Regions from separate parts of the Paenibacillus sp. E194 genome, predicted to be linked through region 2. Evidence: riboswitches for the same ligand, from Rfam matches in the RefSeq annotation. Region 2 holds a riboswitch; the other holds the start of a gene.

Region 1 (3,417 bases), on a different contig from region 2:
CGCTTCGAGCAGGTTGATCTGTGTGAACTGTACGGATGCTTTTTCGATGATGTCGAACGAATGATTAACAGCGGTCTGTTCGATATTGCCGCCCATTTGGACAATTTAAAAGTATTTAATTATCGCCCATCTGAAGAGTTGCTTCTCCCGTACTACGAGCGAATCGCACAAGCATTGAAACGGACAAATACAGCTACAGAGGTAAATGCAGGACTGTTCTACCGCTACCCGGTCAAGGAGATGTGTCCGAGTTCCTCCTTTATCGATGTTCTGCTTCGACATGATGTCCCCTTTACCCTGTCATCGGATTCTCACTTTCCAGACGACGTCGGCAAATACGTGGCGAACAATTCCCTTATGCTTCAGCAGCACGGTCTAGCCGAAATTGCCACATTCCATCAACGCAAACGCATCATGCGACCGCTCGCAACTTCCACTTCTTAATAAAGAAAACGCAAAGCGAGCAGCCCTCTCTCCTATCCCCCTTGAAATACACAATCCCCGGCGCTATGCTTGTACCGGGGATTCATGTATATTATTTTATTCTCTTTCGAACTGGCTCGAATAACTGCAGCCAATAAGCGTTGCTGCTTCCTGCTGGGTTGTCATTTCGTATGTGCTCCTCCAAGCAGAATCTTGCCTCCGAATCAGGCTCGTAGTCAGGATGCTCGTTCAATTTCTCCATCAATAATTGCCACGATCCCGTAATATCATCCGTACTCTCCATCATGGCATATACCCCGCCGGAAAACCTAGCCTCCGTAAAATCACTAGGTATGTCGATATTCTCTGGGATTGAAGCATATACACCATAACCGTAATCGTAAACGTTCGATTCAAACTCAGGGAGTGGTTCTTCATTTTTTCCAAATAGCCGTGCCGTTCCTTGCAGCTCAGCTTGCACGAGCCAGTCTGCTAATGATTCGATCGCTTCTTCCTCTGGAGATGCGCTTACGACAACATGGCTGGCCATTCTCATTGGTGGAAGGGTTACGAATTTGATTGATGATGGATAATAATTCCACTGATTGCTCATCGGCATTGTCACCTCATGTTTCATATTTGAATGTAGGGAGGGTACATGACTTAATTGCAACAGCAATTGAGCCGTAATCGGTTCATTGAGGTACTTGTGCGACTGCTCCAACCATTTCTTCAATGTTATTTCCTTCGAAATGCACTCATTTTTGTGATCATTCATCTCGTTTGCATACTGAGTCATTACCTGATGTGCGGTTCGGAACGTCATATCCGCCAGCACCACTTTAATCTCTTTAATCCCAATATCGAACCCTCTTAACCATGCAGTTATACGGATTGCAAGCACGGTCTGTTCATCATACATCCTCCAGCCAGAACTGGAATCGCGCTGACTCACAAACAGCCCCTGCGACTCCCAGTGGCGCAGGGTACGGCTCGTCACACCGATTTCCTGCGATAACTTGTCGATTCCTATCATGTTGCTCATCACTATCATCAACCTCTGTCACTTGACGTATCATAAGGCGCCTTATGAGGTTATTGTATCAATTGTCGCAGCGTCAATTGCAATTAGAAACTTCGCTCGAATCACTAACAAGTTATCGTTTTGACCGAATGGTTCAGAAAACTAACGTTTTACAATTATCTCCATCAATGCTAAAGTAGTTCGTAAGATGAATATGACGTGAAATCCACTAGGGGAGCCGCATAGGCGGCTGAGACAAGAATTCTTGGACCCTTAGAACCTGATCCGGGTAATACCGGCGGAGGGAAGTGGAGCCGGCCGGTTCATGGTCTTTTTGTATGGACATGATGAAGCCGCTCCATTTCGGGGCGGCTTTTTTTGGCTGCCGCGAAGTGCTCCTTGACCAGATTTCAGCATGCATTCATCCCCTATCTTAATCATGCGGAGGTGCTGTTCATGCTTACATTTACGGAGGAACTGAGAAATGAAGCGGAGCCGATATACGATGCCATTATGGAGCATCCGTTCGTTCGGGGTATTGCTGAGGGTACTGTCAAGAAAGAACAGTTGATTCACTACGTAAAGCAGGATTTTGAATATTTGAATGCCTTTATTCGGATTTACGGCATTGCGATTTCCAAATGCGACAACCGAGAGACAATGGCTCTTTTCAACGAGCAAATCTCATTCGTACTGAATAGCGAGACACACCCCCATCATAATTTTTGTAACGTGGCAGGCGTAACGTTCGAAGAACTGCAAGGCTACCCACTCGCCCCTTCTGCGAGCCATTATGTGTCCCATATGCTTACCGTGGCCCATGAAGGAACCCTGGAAGATATTATTGCGGCTTTGCTGCCATGTCCATGGACTTATACGGAGATCGGACAATGTTTGCTAAAAGAAGTGAATCCAGATGAGACCCATCCGTTCTATGAGTGGATTCATTTCTACGGAGACCTCGGCGGCGGCGTTACGGACAAAATGCGCCGAATGCTGGATGAATGGGCAGAATCGCTGTCGCAAGCACGCAAGCAGCAGCTGAAGAAGCATTTTCTGACTAGCTGCCAGTTGGAATATCTATTCTGGGACATGGCTTATAAGGTAGAAGACTGGCCAGTAGGCTTGACGGAGAAGACAGAGGTGAAACAAGGATGAATGATATGCCTCTCTTCCCAAAGCGTATTAAGGAACGGCGCCCCCTCATCCACAATATGACGAATATCGTCGTCGCCAACTTTACCGCTAACGGTCTGCTAGCCATTGGCGCCTCCCCTGTGATGGCTTCAGCCAAGGAAGAGGTAGCGGACATGGCCAAGGCAGCAGATGCGCTCGTATTGAACCTTGGCACGCTCGATACAGACATGATAGAAGCTATGCTAATCGCAGGGCGGTCGGCGAATGTGCATGGCATTCCGGTTATTCTCGATCCAGTAGGCGCAGGCGCAACGCCGTACCGGACGAAGGTATCCGTGAAGATGCTAAAGGAATTGCGCGTCTCGATCGTGCGCGGCAATGCCGCGGAAATTGCTCAGTTGATGGGTGAAGCTGGCGAGATTAAAGGCGTGGATTGCATGGAGTCTGAAAGCTCCCTTCGTTCCCCTGAGGAGTTGTTCGATCTTGCTGCACGGGCAGCTGACCGTTTCGGCACCATCGTTGCTATTTCAGGAAAAGAGGATGTTATTACAGACGGCACAACCGGCTATATCATTAATGGCGGTCATCCGATGTTGACGAACATTACAGGAAGCGGGTGCCTGCTGACATCGGTCATCGGCGCATTTGCTGCGGTAGAATCTGATTTATTGCTGGCAGGAGCCGCAGCGATGTCTTATTATGGGGGCGCAGCCGCCCATGCCTATCGAACAGCGGGCCACCGAGGTCCTGGCAGCTTCCAAACTGCATTTCTTGATGCCTTGGCTGAGATCGACCAATTCGATACGGCAGCATCAATGATCATCCCTCGTCAA
Region 2 (3,417 bases):
CGGTTTCCCCCTCATGCAGGGTGACATTGATGTTGGATAAGACGGGCTCGCCTTCGGTCTCGAAGGCGAGTGTCAGATCAGTGGCTTCCAGTGCAATAAGAGCTCCATGCTCGACGTCACGTTGTATAATCGAATGTGCTGGGTGCTTGGGAAGGAGAAGCGCTGGGCTTGCCATGTTATCGCTGCCCCTTTGCAATTGGGAAGCTTCTAAGAACTCCAGTATTGGCCAAGGCGTCCGCAATCCATTTGCCAAGTAGACCTGAGATGAGTGCGCCACTTATACAGCGAACGACGAACATCGCGATGATGAGACCAACAGAGTAGACCGCATAACCGCTGCGGAAATACCCCCATGCGAAGCTGAATACAGCGGAGCCCACCCCAGCCAGCATAAGCACTTTGGTTGAATAATTCCGATATCTTGTAGCGGCAAATACGGCTTCGGCACCCAAACCTTGAATTAGGGCGGATACAATCAAAATAGGCCCTACGGCGTTGCCGATTAATACCTCAATCAGTCCAGCGACTGTCTCAGAAATGACGGCAGCCCCGGGCTTGCGGATAATATAGGTAGCGATGATCGATACGATAAACCAAATGCCGAAGATGACTTCATATCCCATCGGCCCCATAAAGCCAACAAGCACATTGCCTATTTGCAAGAAGAGCAGATAAATGACGGCAAACACAACAGATAATGAACTGAGAACGACGATATCTCGTAGTTTCCATTGGATGTTTCGCGAATTCATGAACATTCCTCTTTTCTTAGAACGATGATCGGATGAGTCCGTTGGGTTTGTAATTTGCATTTTGGAAATTCTTTATCTTCAGCTGCTACCTTGTGGAAGGGCTGTTGGCTGACATCGTAGTTGTCATCACCACATGGGACTTGTCTGATTTTCTCGCCCGATTAAACGCGTTCTCAAGTGTAGTAAATACTCGCTGTGCATCTCCTTCTAAGCGGCTTGCATAATGAGCGCTCTCATCGAAAGTGCCTTCTTCCTTAGCAAGGCCAATGATCTCATAGATCGTATCCATGTAATCTGCCGTTCCGAGCGGGTAGAGCGCAAAATGAGCAGCGACCTTGAGAGGAATCGCTTGATACCGTTCCGCATTCATTCGAATTTCGTCCGTATTCATGAAGGCATCTCCTTGTGTGTCGCCCGGACAGCCAACAGAGAAGGTAGCATTCAGCACAACATGTTCTCCACTTGCCGCGCTATGTAAATAGATAGACTGAACGACATCGAATACATGTTCACTGCGCCCACGAACCCAGGTGCTGACATCATCGGTATGGCACCATACCTTGGACATGTCTGTGTCTCGCAACGCTTCCAAAATAAGTTCAACGAAGCGATCGCTCATCGGATAGATGGAAAAGCGACAACCAACGATGCGGCTCGTACCGCAAGATAACTGATTCATAACTTATATCCTCCCTGACGAATCAAATTGTGGTCAGCAGACAACAAAAAAACTGCACCGTGAGTCGGTGCAGTTACGCTTGAGGATACAAGGGTATAACATGGCTTCATGCTATGACGAACATGACGAAGCCGCAGCTTATATCAATCAGTCGACTACACTTCCCCACGCTAGTATTATCTAGTTCGGGTTATAAGGGTTAACAGCGTTGCCGCTGTCTCTCAGCTTGTTACAGCACCCCTAGTGTTCGAAATTCACTATGCAGTTGTTCCATTGTTCATATGCTTGACAGCTTTCATTATACACGGGATGATCCGTTTGTAAAGGGTGTAACACCAAAAGGAATACTTCAAACTGGAGCTTAATATTGCAATGGGCTAGAACCGGGCATGCAAACGATCCGTGGTATCGAAGCCTGAAGGTGATGCCCGACATCGTGAAGGGACTCTAGTCCTCCGTAATAGTCAACGTGATTTGAAACAAGGTATGGTAACACTGATCCTGCGTTAGTTCAATCGTGCCATCATGGAGCGTTATGATTTTTTTGCAAATGGCGAGACCTAAGCCTGTACTGTCTTTGATCGGCCCATCGCCACGGATAAATTCCTCGAAAATATGTTCCTTGATCGGCTCCTGAACGCCAATTCCGTCGTCTCCGATCCACAGTATAACGTTTCCTTCTTGTCGCGCACATGACACATAGAGCACCGTTCCCGCTGGATTATATTGCAGTGCATTGCTAATTAAGTTGGTGATGACGCGACTCATATGAATCTTGTCCATCTTGACATAGAGCGGTTCTTCCGGGATATGTGCTTCAAGCTCAAATCCCTTCTCTTCTATTTCTGGGTAAAATTCCACCACAAGCTGCTGGAACCATTTCGTAATGTTCACTTTCTCTTTGCTCAATTCCGTATGCTTGTCATCCAGCTTCGCTAGTTCAAATAAGTCTTTAATCAAATTGGCCATATAAGCTGACTTATCGTAAATGTATTGAATATATTTGCGGGTATCCTTGTTTTCCAATGCCTGATTGTCCAATAGAAGCTGCGAATAACCGTAAATCGAAGTAATCGGCGTCTTCAAATCATGCGATAGATGAAGCAGCATGTTTCGCTTATTGTTCTCAGCAGCTTCCTTCTCAGCAGAAGTGTGTTGCAAACGTTCAGCCATGCCGTTAAACGCATCTTGTATTTCTGCGAATTCCTGTTCGGCCGAGTAATGAAGCCGCTTCGTGTAATTGAAGTGCTCCATCTCTTTGATGCCTTCTAAGATTTGCCGCAGCGGCTTTTTCACTTGTCTAACCGAATAGCGGGCGTAAAAGTAAAGCAGGATAAACAATAAAATAGCTAATAGTGCAGCAAAGATCGTTGTCGCTGTTGATAATTTCAACAAGCGTTCAGGAATTTTCCACAGCAATACATAAGATTCGCCGTTCGGCCCTTTTGCATGATAAGCATGATAGGAGATTGTATCATCGTTTCGCTCCACATCCATTTTTGCATACAATTGACCTTCTTCATAATGCTTGATGTCGTCCTCTTTGTTTCCTTTGACAAAAATGATTTCGCCTGACTCATTCACGATTTCGAACCAACCACCGTACTTGTCCAACAAATGCGCACTGATGTTGTGGAAAGGGTACCGATAAATATCCGTTCCATTAATTTGAGCAACGACCAGTTCATCTATATACCGCCTCATAAATAGGTTCGTGCTCAGGAGTGATACAATGATCGCCGCTATCATCAGGATGCAGATCACTGCATAATTTCGAAAAAATACCCGTTTCAAGGGACGTCGACCAGAGAGATTATTTGCTTTTTTCAAAACGGTAGCCTAACCCCCTAATCGTAATGAGATGGATAGGCTTTCTCGGATTATCCTCAATTTTCTCGCGGATTTTACTTATGTACACCATAATTAAATTTTCGTCTCCGATGTATTCCTCGCCCCACACCTGCTCGTAAATATGCGCTTTGGTCA

What was found. A riboswitch is a leader RNA that binds a small molecule or an ion and turns the genes downstream of it on or off. The one in region 2 is predicted to bind thiamine pyrophosphate.
Region 1: it holds a riboswitch for thiamine pyrophosphate, as region 2 does, so the genes downstream of both, tenA (thiaminase II) here and AZ66_RS06750 (YkoF family thiamine/hydroxymethylpyrimidine-binding protein) in region 2, are expected to answer to the same signal.

Annotation. Positions count from the first base shown of each region.
Region 1 covers NZ_JMDX01000047.1:22,831-26,247, forward strand. The annotation lists gene AZ66_RS09100 (histidinol phosphate phosphatase domain-containing protein) at 1-444, shown strand, start outside; gene AZ66_RS09105 (MerR family transcriptional regulator) at 536-1,468, opposite strand; TPP riboswitch at 1,669-1,771, shown strand; gene tenA (thiaminase II) at 1,904-2,605, shown strand; gene thiM (hydroxyethylthiazole kinase) at 2,602-3,417, shown strand, end outside.
Region 2 covers NZ_JMDX01000032.1:7,701-11,117, reverse strand. The annotation lists gene AZ66_RS06760 (ABC transporter ATP-binding protein) at 1-175, opposite strand, end outside; gene AZ66_RS06755 (ECF transporter S component) at 177-752, opposite strand; gene AZ66_RS06750 (YkoF family thiamine/hydroxymethylpyrimidine-binding protein) at 838-1,431, opposite strand; TPP riboswitch at 1,577-1,683, opposite strand; gene AZ66_RS06745 (HAMP domain-containing sensor histidine kinase) at 1,879-3,261, opposite strand; partial or broken gene AZ66_RS06740 (response regulator transcription factor) at 3,245-3,417, opposite strand, start outside.